Parasegetibacter sp. NRK P23: one gene and its partner. The protein of the gene in region 2 binds, or shares a complex with, the protein of the main gene of each other region. Links are inferred from orthologs where the notes say so. Each region holds a gene or a part of one and is shown on either strand. Other genes may lie near its edges.

Evidence for each region.
Region 1: the proteins of accB (region 2) and accD are in contact, whole or in part, in a solved structure (PDB 8UXZ), measured with the Escherichia coli proteins. The link is inferred for Parasegetibacter sp. NRK P23 from one-to-one orthologs.

The regions. Positions count from the first base shown.
Region 1 is NZ_JAMDLG010000001.1:2,068,923-2,075,922, reverse strand. What follows is about bases 1,830-4,823. They hold accD (acetyl-CoA carboxylase, carboxyltransferase subunit beta), read right to left. Parts: upstream 3,783-4,823; coding sequence 2,877-3,782; downstream 1,830-2,876. Other genes in these bases: M4J38_RS08370 (protein-L-isoaspartate(D-aspartate) O-methyltransferase), read left to right, coding at 4,606-4,823; M4J38_RS08375 (deoxynucleoside kinase), read right to left, coding at 3,860-4,492; smpB (SsrA-binding protein SmpB), read right to left, coding at 2,437-2,871; M4J38_RS08390 (hypothetical protein), read right to left, coding at 1,830-2,305. In the rest of the region: M4J38_RS08395 (OmpA family protein), read left to right, coding at 1-1,105; more of M4J38_RS08390, read right to left, coding at 1,355-1,829; more of M4J38_RS08370, read left to right, coding at 4,824-5,262; M4J38_RS08365 (TonB-dependent receptor domain-containing protein), read right to left, coding at 5,264-7,000.
Region 2 is NZ_JAMDLG010000001.1:2,870,501-2,877,282, reverse strand. What follows is about bases 1,482-4,257. They hold accB (acetyl-CoA carboxylase biotin carboxyl carrier protein), read left to right. Parts: upstream 1,482-2,511; coding sequence 2,512-3,003; downstream 3,004-4,257. Other genes in these bases: accC (acetyl-CoA carboxylase biotin carboxylase subunit), read left to right, coding at 3,022-4,257; efp (elongation factor P), read left to right, coding at 1,673-2,239; M4J38_RS11705 (TonB-dependent receptor plug domain-containing protein), read left to right, coding at 1,482-1,582. Also shown: more of M4J38_RS11705, read left to right, coding at 1-1,481; more of accC, read left to right, coding at 4,258-4,359; M4J38_RS11685 (hypothetical protein), read right to left, coding at 4,417-4,863; M4J38_RS11680 (hypothetical protein), read left to right, coding at 4,986-5,843; M4J38_RS11675 (hypothetical protein), read right to left, coding at 6,033-6,647; M4J38_RS11670 (hypothetical protein), read left to right, coding at 6,770-6,782. UniProt on the Escherichia coli protein: This protein is a component of the acetyl coenzyme A carboxylase complex; first, biotin carboxylase catalyzes the carboxylation of the carrier protein and then the transcarboxylase transfers the carboxyl group to form malonyl-CoA.

The DNA of each region.
Region 1 (7,000 bases), 800 kb from region 2 along the record:
AGTGACCAATCACTTAGATTTCGCGGCCAATCTTTCCGGAAGTTTTCTCAAATATCCTTTCAAGAACAGGCCTGCAGGCACACAGGAAAAGTTCCTGATGGAAATTGATGCCACCGCCAACGCGAAAATGCTTCCTGATAATTACTGGGTATCGCCTTACCTTACAGCCGGTGTCGGTATTTCTTCTTACAGCGGCTACTGGGGCACGTACATTCCTTTGGGAACGGGGATCCAGGTAAACCTTTTCGATGAAACATTCATCCAACTTCAATCGCAATACCGGTTAGGCATATCCGATAATACCAATTACCATTTTTACTGGGGCGTAGGGTTCCTTGGTAATATCGGGAAGAAAAAAGAAGCGCCAAAAGTTGAACCGGTGGTAATCCCAACAGCTCCGCTGGATACGGACGGAGACGGTATTCCGGATACGGAAGATGCCTGCCCCAATGAATCTGGTCCTGCCAGCCTGAAAGGATGCCCCGATAAAGATGGCGACGGCATTGCCGATAAAGAGGATAAATGTCCGGATGTAAAAGGACTGGCTGCTTTCCAGGGCTGTCCCCCTCCTGATAAAGATGGGGATGGTATCATAGACAGTGAAGATAAATGTCCCGATGTTGCCGGTGTGGCCCGTTTCAAAGGATGTCCTATCCCCGATACCGATGGAGATGGCCTGAACGATGAAGTGGACCACTGCCCCATGGAGGCAGGCCCCGCTTCCAACAACGGATGCCCTGAAGTAAAGCAGGAAATCATTGAAAAAGTGAATATGGCCGCATCACAGATTTTCTTCGCTTCCGGAAGCGCTAAGTTTACCGCCAACTCCTACAAATACATGAATGAAGTGGTGAAAGTGCTGAAAGAAGATGAAACACTTGAACTTGATATTGAAGGGCATACCGATAACACCGGTTCAGCCGCTATCAATACCAGGCTCTCGCAAAGCAGAGCGGATGCGGTGAAGAAATACCTCATGAGCAAAGGCATCGATGCCGCAAGGCTTACCAGTAAAGGATTTGGCCCTGATCAACCGGTGGCGGATAATAATACGGCCGCTGGTAAAGCGAAGAACAGGCGGGTGGAAATGAAGGTGCGTAAGTAAGGGCATCATTTCTCGCAACGACGCAGCGGCGCAACGCCTTAATTATTTGCTGCATGGGGAGCGCCGGTATCTCCTACGATTTAAAAAATTACTTTATATGCCTTTATAATACAAATGGGTGGGTCAGTTTAATGACCCACCCATTTGTATTATAAAGGTATTTATTGAAAAGATTAGCGCTACGCCGTTATAAAGTTTAGAGATGCTAAAAACAAACTAGGCGTAGGGTCGCCGCGTCGTTGCGAGAAATTACTTCTTCTTCCGCCTTATCCGCAACACCGAATTCTGACTCAGCGAACTCGACATAAACACCTCGTAATTCCGCACCCCATCTGAAACCACCATCAACGCAGTATTTGGCGGATACTTCCCTAGATTCTCCGCGAACATACTGATCTCATTCACCTCTTTCGTGGTATCCAACGCCACGTAAACCGTGAGCGCCTTCGCGGTAAGTGATTGCTTCATGATCACCGGCGTATTGTTGAAAAAAACGGAAACACTGTCGCCGTCCACTTCTCCGTTATCATAGAGGCTCACGCGGATAGAGTCACTTTCAACATAAATATTATCGGCAATAATACTTCTGCGTTTATCAAAAAGTTCCTTCAACGAGTTCTCTGTGGGAACAGGCATCGAAGTCACCACTTTAATGGAATCTTTTTTAATGGGATTGGACGAGATAACAACGTCTTCCACTTGAGGGCGCCAAACTTTGGTGGTGGAAAAGCCCGCTTTAAATGTACTGTCGTGACTATAATCCGTTGGATCTAAGGTGAAGCTGACGAAGAGGTCTCCACAGGTGTTCTTGTATTCTTCCAGGCTGAAGAAATGTCCTTTCAAACTTTTTCCCACCTGAGAACTGTTGAGCACCAGGCTCAGGTTCATGAAGCAATCGATGGTGAAACTGGCGGTGGAACGGAAATACATCATCGGGATGTTCCTGATCACCATTTCCCTTGTTTTGCTATCGTACTTTCCGCGCACAAACATGCTCTGGTACTGGTCGCGAAAGTAGTAACCGAGTACGCCTTCCACTTCATCGCCTTTCTGGCGTATCTGCAATTCAGTTAAATAGTTATTACTGCCATCACTACCCAGGCGCACCGAAGCTTTTCCATACCAACTGCCGGTTACGGTTTGAGCGAAAGAAATAGTATAAAGGAAGGAGAATAAAGTTAAAAGGGTGATTTTGTGCATACGGGAAAGTTATGAATTGTAGGGGAATGCGCAAAAAAGGGGCCAGAGAAGCATGTTAAATGATGAATTAGAATTTTGAACGTGGATTCAGGCAAAGCTGCAAACCATCATTCAAAATATATCATCCAAAATTATTTATACCTCCTTAATTCGCGTTCCGTGTCCCGTTCTTTAATGGATTCCCGTTTGTCGTGGAGTTTCTTTCCTTTACCCAAACCTATTTCGATTTTCACAAACCCTTTCTCGTTAAAGAAAACCCTGAGGGGCACAACGGTATACCCTTTCTCTTTGAGTTTACTTTCGATTTTCCGGAGTTCCTTTTTATTGAGGAGCAGTTTCCGGTCGCGAAGGGGATCGTGGTTATTGTAGGTGCCGAAGGCATAAGGAGAGATGTGGAAGCTCTTCAGGAACAATTCGCCTTTATGGATAATACAGAACGAGTCGTTGAAGCTGGCTTTTCCCGCCCGCAACGATTTCACTTCCGTGCCCGTAAGTACCATGCCCGCTGTGTAAGTATCGTCGATGAAGAATTCAAAGCGAGCCGATTTGTTCCTGATGTCTGCCACTGGTTCTATTTAAAATGCCGGATCATCTGCGCCAGCTTCTGCCTCATTTCTTTTCTGTCTACAATAAAATCGAGGAACCCGTGTTCCAGGAGGAATTCACTGCGTTGGAATCCGGGTGGAAGGTCCTTTTTGATGGTTTCTTTAATTACCCTGGGACCCGCGAAGCCGATGAGCGCCCCTGGTTCCGCAATGTTGATATCGCCCAGCATCCCAAAGGAAGCGGAGATACCGCCGAAAGTGGGATCGGTGAGCAAGGAGATATAAGGAAGTCCTGCATCGGAAAGCTGTGAAAGTTTTCCGGAGGTCTTGGCCAGTTGCATCAGGGAGAAGGCGCTTTCCATCATCCTGGCGCCGCCTGATTTGGAAATCACCATATAAGGCATTTTGTGCTGGATGGCGTAATCCACCGCACGGGCGAATTTTTCTCCCATTACGGAACCCAGTGAGCCGCCGATGAATTCGAAATCCATACAGGCGATCACAATATCTTCGCCCTCCATTTTACCGGTGGCCACGCGCATGGAGTCTTTCAGGTCGGTTTTGGCCCAGATGTCCTCCAGCCTTTTCTTATAAGGCTTCAGGTCCACGAAACCGAGCTTGTCTTTTGAAAGGATGTTGCCGAATAATTCAGTGTATTCGCCATTATCGAACAGGAAATCATAGTATTCCGTACTGCCCACCCGGTGGTGGTGGTTGCATTTGGGGCATACATATACATTCTCTTTCAATTCGTTGGCCGTACATATATAATTACATTCGGGGCATTTGCTCCAAAGCCCTTCGGGGGTCTCTTTTTTTTCTGAAGTAGAAGTAAGAATGCCCTTTTTGATCCTTTTAAACCAGCTCGCTTTTTGGTCGGGCTGCCCGGCATCTCCGGCCAGACTGGATTCAAAATCGTCTTCGTGTGTCATGCTCAGTTTTTTCAGTTACTTCGGCGATTCAAAAATTTTATTCAAAACAGGGGGCAAGATAGGGAATTTTGTGAAAATCAGGGCAATGTAAAATAATGCTGCCCGTGATCCAGGTCCTTTTCCAGTGCGTCCAGCACCACCTGGAGGTGTTTTTCGTTGCCCAGGAAATCTGCATTGCTGCAGTCGATGAATATCGTTTTGATGTTGTGTTGCTTGATATAATGCGTGTACGTTTCCTGTAAGCTGAACAGGTATTCGTCCTGGATACCCTGTTCGTAGGGCCTGTTCCTTTTCCGGATGTTCTCTTTCAGTTTTTTGACCGGGGCATGCAGGTAAATCAGTAAATCGGGTTGAATGATCTGCTGGTGGATGATCTCGAACAGCTTCTGGTAAAGCCGGTATTCTTCTTCCGGGAGGTTCACCTTCGCGAACAACAGGCATTTGGTGAACAGGTAATCCGATATGGTAATGGTATTGAACAGATCCTTGCTGTGCACCATTTCCTTCAGTTGCTTGTACCGTTCCGCCATAAAGAACAACTCAAGGGGAAAGGCATATTGCTGTGGATTCTCATAGAACCTCGGCAGGAAAGGGTTGTCCGCGAATTCCTCTAATACCAGGCGGGCCTGAAACTTTTTTGCGAGCAGGTGGGAAAGCGTGGTTTTCCCTGCTCCTATATTGCCTTCGATGGTAACAAAATTGTATTTCATGCGCGTAGTTGGCAAATATAAGGCGGGTGAAAGTACTCCCTCAAACTTTTTCTACCTTTGCGCTGCACATTCTTCCTAAAGCGAACAGCACTGCTTCTAATTCAGCAACATAGATGAAACCAACACTCGACGATTACAGACACAAGGGTATGCGGAAAAAACTGATGGATCAGATCCGCGAAAAAGGCATTACAGACGAAAACGTGTTGGAGGCGATGAACAATATCCCCCGTCACTTCTTTTTGGAATCGGCTTTTCTTGAAGTAGCTTATGAAGACAAAGCCTTTCCCATTTCCGTGGGACAAACCATTTCACAACCTTACACGGTGGCGTACCAGTCGCAATTGCTGAACGTGAAACCCATGGACAAGGTGCTGGAAATTGGTACCGGCAGCGCTTACCAGGCCTGTGTACTGGCCGAAATGGGTGCGCGTGTGTATACGATAGAAAGGCAAAAGCAATTGTTTTATGAGATCAGGACTTTCGCCTATCCCAAAAAATACCGCTGGCTTAAGTTTTTTTACGGCGATGGCTTCGAAGGGCTTCCTACCTATGCGCCTTTCGACAAAGTGATTATCACCGCGGCTGCGCCGGAAATACCACAGAAGCTGATCGATCAACTGGCCGTGGGCGGACAAATGGTGATTCCCCTAAACGAAGGTGAGGCACAACGTATGCTGCGCCTCACCAAACAAGCCGATGGCTCCATTATCAAAGAAACGTTCGACCGCTTCTCTTTTGTTCCCATGTTAACCGGGAAGGAAGTTTAAATTACATCTGCACATCCTGCATACCATCCATGCCACCTCTGTTGTTCTTACGCTTGAACAGGCTCGCGTCGAATTTCCCGAAGCGGTAGCTGAAGTTCAGGCGTACGAACTGTGGGTCGCGTCGGCGGTTCGTATTCTGCTCAAATGAGCTGGAAACTGAATATGCGTCGTACAAGCGCGTTCTCAGGATATCTGAGAAAGTAAGTGTTACGGAAGCCGCGTTGTTCTTCAGGAAATCTTTCTTGAACGCGATGTCCAGTCCATAGTTGGGACGAATATAACCTTGTGTGGTGGAAGCCTGTGGCCCCATCCATCCGCCACCGCCACCACGTCCGCCGGTATTTACGGGGATCGCCGTCTTCGATTGGTATTCGCCTGTAAGTTGAATACTGTAATTGGAAGGCAACTTGAAGTTGGTGTTCAACTTCGCGTAGTAAGAGAATTGTTCGTTCCGCAATCCCTTTTCAATATTACTACCGTCGATGATGGAATTGTACAGGTTGAGGTTGGAGGTTACTTCCAGCCATTTGGTGAATGCGTTGCGGGAAGTAAGTTCCATGCCATAAGAATAACTTTCACTCGCGTTCTGGTAAGAGTTGATGATCACTGAATCGCCCACCAGGTCGGAGTACTCCGTGAACTGGTAGCGGGAGAGCAGGTCAGTGGTATTCTTATAGTACACCGATCCGAGTAAATTATGGCTGCGGCTGAATGTTTTCTGGTAAGAAAGTTCCATAGAATGCGTGAACTCCGGTTTCAGCGCGGGGTTGCCACGGCTGATGTTGAGCGAATCCACATAATCAGTGAAAGGAATCAGTTGGAAGAAACTGGGCCTGTTTACACGACGGGTATAGTTCAGTTGAATATCCTGCGTTTCAGAAAGTTTGTAGGTAAAGAAGGCACTTGGGAACAAGCTGATCGGGTACTTCGTATTGAACTCCTGGTTCTGGTCAATCAACAGACCGGTATAGTCGGAGCTTTCTGCCCTTAAGCCAATCTGGTAACCGAGTTTCCTGTATTGGTTGGAGAAGCTGGCGTAAGCGGCATACACTTTATCGTTGAACTCGTACTGGTTGCTGGCGGCCGCCTGCAATTCGTAGTTGCCCGTAGACTGGTTGAAAATATAGTTGTTGTTCACTGAAGTAAAATCGCGGATGGCGATACGGGCGCCCATTTCCAGTTTCATTTTATCGGAGAAAGGGTTCACGAAATCGGTCTGCGCCGTAAAGAACCCGTTTTCCCCTTCGCCCATCTGGCGCTGCATGGCATCTGGTTTGGTGCCGAAGGGCTGCATGTTCAGGTTATAGAACTTCGTGATGAAATCGCCGTTGTTGTCGTTTTTGCTTCTGTTGTAGTTCAGGTCGGCAGTAATTTCTTTGCCGGGTTTGGCGAAAAGGTGTTTGTATGCCAGCGATGAACCAAGGTTGTTGAAGGTGCGGTCGGAGAGGCCGTTCCGCTGACCTATATAATCAAAATCCTGCCCTGCGAGGAAGCGGTTGGTGGTGGTTTGTACGTCAGAAGATTTAAAACTGCCGCGCATCAGCGATTGCGTGTAGGTAAGTGTGTTCCTGTTGTCCAGGAAATAATCAATACCGAAGCGGCCCATGGCGAAGGTGCCTTTGTTTTCGGAATCGTTCGTTTGATCGATTCTTTTATTCCCCTTGGCGGTGTATTCCATTCGATCCGTTGTTCCTTCGCTGATGGACTTACGCTGGTTGATGTTGCCGCTGGCGAACAC
Region 2 (6,782 bases):
CCTGGTGATGAAAAGAAAAGCCGTGTTGTTGCAGGATGGTCCGGTTAAGGTGTTCGCGTTGCCCGATGGCTCCAGCCATTTCTCTTTCGGCAACAATATTTTTATCAATCCGGCATCGCATACCGATGGGGAGTTACAGCGCATATTGCTGCACGAATACGTGCATGTGCGCCAGAAACATACTTTCGATTTGCTGCTTGCGGAGTTCCTCTGCCTGGTGATGTGGTTCAATCCATTCGCCTGGTTGTTGCGGCGCGCCATCCGGCAGAATCTTGAATTTCTTGCAGATGAAGAAGTCTTAAAACAGGGCATCGCCCCTAAAGAATACCAGTTACTCTTGTTAAAAGTAATGAGTGGACTGCCACATCGGTTTGTGGCGCCATTCGGTTTTTCATTCCTTAAAAAACGTATAGCCATGATGAACAAAAACAAAACGGCCCGCGTGCATGCGGTGCGCTTCCTCTTTGTGCTGCCACTGATGGCCGCCACGGTACTTTCGTTTCGCAGTATGGCAGGCATGCAGCCTCCGCCCGCTCCCCCCGTAATGGATGTGCCGGCTCCACCGCCACCCCCGGTTGAGTTTTCCGGAGAAGATCCCTTTTCGGATTTCTTCAGGAGAAATCCGCAAGTGAAGTATGTCTCCATGAAATCGCCGGATGGGGAAGTTATTGTTACCCTAAAAAATGGTAAGAAAGAGGTGTATGATTTTTCCAATGCCACACAAAAAGAAGCGTTCACAAAAAAGTATGGAAAGTATACACCACCGCCACCACCACCACCGCCACCTGTGGAAATGAGAAAAATGCCAGCGCCACCCGCTCCGCCCAAAGTAAGCGGTGATACAGGTGCGCCGAAGCTGAAAGGCGAAGTAAAGAACATCAAGGTGAGCAATAGAACGCTGAACGAAACATTCAGTTACGACAACAGGGTAGATGCCAGTCTTGATCAGAACAAAGTGTTGGAGAGCCAGGGGAAAACCAATCACCTGGGCACAACCAAAATAATGGTACGCGGCGCGAGCGATACTACCAAAAAACCTTTGTTCGTAATTGATGGTGTTGTGATGAAAGACGATTATAAATTAGATGCAATTGACCCTAACGAAATAGAATCGATCAGCATTTTGAAAGATGCTTCCGCCGTAGCTATTTATGGAGAAAGAGCAAAAAACGGCGTTATCCTCATCACTACGAAAAAGATTAAGGAAGTCGTTGTGGTAGGCTATGGCACAAAAAAGGGTATTGCGGTTGTGGATGCCAAAAACCAAGCGAAAGAAGAAGTGGTAGTAGAAGGGTATAAGAAAACAACACCGGCCGCTACCGGAAAAGAAAAGGTTATCGTGGTTGAAGGCTACAAAAAAACAACTCAACCTGACCCTGAAAATATAATATTGAACAATGGCGGCCAACCCGTTAACGCACTTGTGATCTACAATGGAAAAGAATATACAGTAAAAGATTTCCAGGCGCTGAAGGTGGATCCCAATACCATCGACTCCATAAGTGTACTGAAAAATGAGTCCGCCACAGCCCAATACGGCGACAAAGGCAAAAATGGCGTCATCATCATCAAATCAAAATAATAAGGTTTTACACCTGAAAAATTGAATTGCCCGGGGGCATGGGGAAGGAACGAAAACCCTTACCTTTGCCCCCAAATCATTTTTCACTATATGGCAACTACAGCAGACATCAGCAGGGGAATGATCCTTAAACTGGACAATAACCTGTATTCAGTGGTGGAATTCGGTCAGAACAAAACTGCCCGCGCCGCCGCGAAAGTTTGGGCAAAACTGAAAGGGGTGGACAACGCCCGCACCATCGAACATACCTGGAACAGCGGTGATACCATTTTCCCCGTGCGTGTTGAAAAGAAGAACTACCAGTTCCTTTATAAAGACGATTCCGGTTACAACTTCATGGACAACGAAACCTTCGAACAGATCGTACTGAACGAAGACATGGTGGACGCCCCCCAGTTCCTGAAAGATGGCCAGGAAGTGTTCGTGATGATCAACACCGATACCGACCTCCCCATGAGCGTGGAACTCCCCGATAAAATTGTGCTGCTGGTCACCTACTCCGAACCCGGAATGAAAGGTGATACCGCAACCCGCACCCTCAAACCAGCCACCGTTGAAACAGGCGCTACCGTTATGGTGCCCCTGTTCGTGAACGAAGGTGAGCTGATCCGCGTGAACACCAAAACCGGTGAATACGTGGAACGCGTGAAAGAATAATATTTTACCAACGGCGTCGCTTGGAGCGACGCCGTTGGTTTTTACCGCAAACGATGCGCCAGTTCTTAAACAATAAAATGGCCCCAAAGAACAACCGCTCCTTGCGTCCTTGCTTCTTAGCGTTCTTTGCGTGAAAAGAAGAATTTTACCCCGTTTTTACCCGGTTTTCATAAAAAAATGACCATTTTCAACCGGTTTTGACGTTTTGAATGGTGTTTTCCCTAATTTAGCCGCCCGTTATATTTTCAATCAAACAACCTAAATTGAACCCCATGGATTTTAAACAAATTCAGGAGTTGATCAAAATTGTCAACAAGTCCAACATCGGTGAACTGACCATCGAGCAGCAGGAATTCAAAATAACCATCAAACAGAAAGAAGAACCCGTTCAACAGATGATCGCCGCGCCACAGGCCATGTACGCCGCGCCTGTTGCCCAGGCTCCCGCTCCGGCACCTGCCGCACCTGCTCCCCAGGCCGGCGCCCCCGCTGCCCCTGTTGCGGCGGAACCCAAGGCCGACAACCTGCTCACCATCAAGAGCCCGATGATCGGAACTTTCTACCGCAGTCCATCACCCGATAAACCCTCTTTCGTTCAGGTTGGCGACGAAGTGGCGGCCGGTAAAGTGGTGTGCATCATCGAAGCCATGAAGCTTTTCAACGAAATTGAAAGCGAAGTGAAAGGCCGTATCGTAAAAATACTGGTGGACGACGCTTCCCCCGTAGAATACGACCAGCCACTGTTCCTGGTTGAACCAGCCTAACCTCAACATTCAATTACTATGTTTAAGAAAGTACTGATTGCGAACCGCGGTGAGATTGCTCTTCGTGTGATAAGGACCTGCCGGGAAATGGGCATCAAAACGGTCGCGGTTTACTCTACTGCCGATAAAGACAGTTTACACGTGAAGTTCGCGGACGAAGCCGTGTGCATCGGCCGCCCACAAAGCGCGGATTCCTACCTCAACATCCCCCATATCATGGCCGCCGCCGAAATCACCAATGCCGACGCGGTGCACCCCGGATATGGTTTCCTCGCCGAAAACGCCCGCTTCGCGGAAATATGCGGCGAACACAATATTAAATTCATCGGACCAACACCTTCCCAGATCAATTCCATGGGCGATAAAATCACCGCCAAGGAAACTATGATTAAAGCCGGTGTTCCCGTTATCCCCGGAAGCGAAGGGCTGCTGGGCAGCCTGGAAGAAGCCGTTAAGCTCGGCAACGAAATGGGCTATCCCGTCATCCTCAAAGCCACCGCGGGTGGCGGAGGAAAGGGCATGCGCGTGGTATGGCAGGAAAGTGAAATGGAACGCGCCTACACCACCGCTAAAACAGAAGCCGCCGCTTCTTTCAAGAACGATGGCGTGTACATGGAGAAATTCGTGGAAGAACCCCGCCACATCGAGATCCAGGTGGCAGGCGACCGCTACGGTACCGTGTGCCACCTCAGCGAACGCGATTGCTCCATCCAGCGCCGTCACCAGAAGCTAGTGGAAGAATCTCCTTCGCCTTTTATGACGCCCGAACTGCGCCAGAAAATGGGGGAAGCCGCTATTAAAGCAGCCTCTGCCATCAACTACGAAGGTGTGGGTACCATCGAGTTCCTGGTAGACAAGCACCGCAACTTCTACTTCATGGAAATGAATACCCGTATCCAGGTGGAACACTGCGTTACGGAAGAAGTGATCAACTTCGACCTCATCAAGGAACAGATCAAAATCGCGATGGGAGAGAAGATATCAGGACTGAACTACGAGCCGCAGATGCACGCCATCGAATGCCGTATCAACGCCGAAGATCCCTACAACGATTTCCGCCCGTCTCCCGGGAAAATCACCGTACTCCATACGCCCGGCGGGCATGGCGTGCGGGTTGACTCTCACGTGTATGCCGGTTACGTGATACCCCCGTATTACGATTCCATGATCGGGAAACTGATCACCGTGGCACGTACCCGCGACGAGGCCATCAATACGATGTACCGCGCGCTCAGTGAATATGTGATCGAAGGCGTGAAGACCACCATCCCCTTCCACCTGCAACTCATGCAGAACGAAGATTTCCGGAAAGGCAACTTCACCACCAAGTTCCTCGAAACATTCAAAATGGTTTAATACAACAAGCCCCGCCAACGAATGGCGGGGCTTTTGCTATGACGAAACAAACCCAGTCTATTTTCCTGCGCCGGTTGCTTTCTTCCCTTTACGCTCCTTCATTTTCTCTCCGGCTTCCTTACGCATCTCTTTTCTCTTCTGCTCCATCTCCACGTATTTCTCGTCCCCCACAATGGTTTTCAGTTTGGCGTTGCGCTCCGCGTTCATACTTTTCAACTGCTCTTTTTTCTGGTCTTCACTCAGCGTCGTGTTCTGGCGCACCGCTTTCATTTTTTCTCCATATTCCTGGTTCAGCTTTTTCACTTCCTGCCCCTGGGCATCCGTAAGCCCCAGTTCTTCTTTCAGGTCCATTTTCTTCGCTTTCACCTTATCGCCGTTCTCCTGTTTCCACTCTTTCTTTACTTCTGCACGTTTTGTAATCTTTACGGAATCGGCTTTGGACTGTGCGCTGGCGGTAAATACAGCGGCAAAACCTATGGCCGCGAGGAAGCATATTTTTTTCATTGTATTCGTTTTATGTAAGAATAGAAAGGGCTCGGGGCCAAAAGTTTAACGCGGTACCATACATTCCTTGTTAACGATTTGCAAAGACTATTAAGCAATTCCTCTATTTGGTAAATTTATAAGTGCGTAAAATCAGACTGACCATATTATTTTGCCTGCTGCTCACAGGTATTCAAGCGCAGCAACAGCCTGTGAAGCCAGCGGCGGTTACGTTCGTGAATCGCCTCCCCGATGTGCTGAAGGAAAGTTCTTCCCTGGTGTATTGGGACGGTGGTTTCTGGACCCACAATGATAGCGACAATACACCCTTTCTCTTCAAGATAGATACCGCCACAGGCGCCATCCTGCGGTCCGTTTGGGTGAAGAACGCTTACAATGCCGATTGGGAATGTCTTGCGCAGGACGATCAATATTTTTATATCGGCGATACCGGTGATAACCTGCAACGGCGCATCCGGAAGAAGATTTATATCGTCTCCAAAGCCGCCCTGTCCGATGCCGGTGCAAAAACAGTCATGGCCGATACTATTAGCTTCGAATACCCGGAACGGAGGGAAGGGCGCATGAAACTGGATGCGGAAGCCATGGTTTGCCTCAATGGGCAGTTGCACCTTTTTACAAAAGAAACGGATACCACCAGGTTGTTCATCCTTCCCGCCAGGCCCGGCCAGTATTACACCGCGAAGTATGCGGACCAGCTCCTGCTGAAGGGCCGTGTAACGGACGCCTGGTACGACTCCACTACACAACACCTGTGGTTGCTCACGTCGGTGCCTTTCGGCGCACGATACATGTACCGCGTGGCCACAAATGGCAGGGATTTACTGAAGGGTAAAGTAGACAGTTTCCAGATTGGCACCTTATTGCAATGCGGGCAACTGGAAGGGATGTGTCGTTTCCGCAACAATTTTTACTTTACCAACGAGGCGTTTCAGGGTTTCGCCCAAAGCCTCTGGAAATGGAAGGTGCCCAGGCAATAAGTTTATTCAGCAATTATTTTACGGGCGTGTCCCTCCTTCGTCGGGCCGGGCTTTCCACTGCAAGTCCTCCCGCCGGCCGCAACGAAACCCAGGTATAGGAAGCAGTTCATTTTCTGCGGCGGCGGTTGCGGGCTTTCCGTTGCAATCCCTCACGCGGGTACTTGTATAGCGTTCACCGGAAACGAAGCATTACCGGGAAAACCAATGCACCAGGAACCGGAGCAGCAGAAATGGGGTAATCATCAATACGGCGCTCCAACTGTTTTCCGGCCTGAAAACATCGGGAAACCCTTTTACGACCATAAAAAATACGAACGCGCCGAGTATAATGGAAACATGCAGTACAATCATGTTGGCTGTAACACCCGGGGAGGGGTTGGCGGTGAGCTGTCTATCATTTTCTAATGTATGAAGGCAGGCCGTCACAAGTATGAACAGGATATTCAGGTTGAAATATACATTTCTGAAAAACAACACCGAGAAATTGGTTTGTATGGCCGTTTTATCTTCCCAACTTGCCACAAAGCCGAAAATAACCACAATGAATATCCAGTAAATCGCCATCAGCGGCCCGGATGATGCGGCCGCAGCCGATACCGTGTATTGCGCTTCCCGGTTACGGCGCCATTTAAAAATCCTGTTAACAGCTTTAACGATCAGTTCGTTCCACCAGAAAAGATAGATTATATAGAATACCGTTGCCTGGCCATTGTACACCGACAGTCCGGTCAGTGCAAGCATCACGGTAAAATCACTCCATACCGTTATGCCTGTACCTGTTTCTTTCCGAAGGATTTTTTTCATGTGGCATCACCTGTCTTTTTTCAAAAGTAATAAAATGTACCGGTGGTCAAAATGGGGCATCTGCCCTATTCCACAGCCGTTTACGGGTGGTTAATATTGCATCGAAACAATTATTCAACATTATGAAAACGGGAC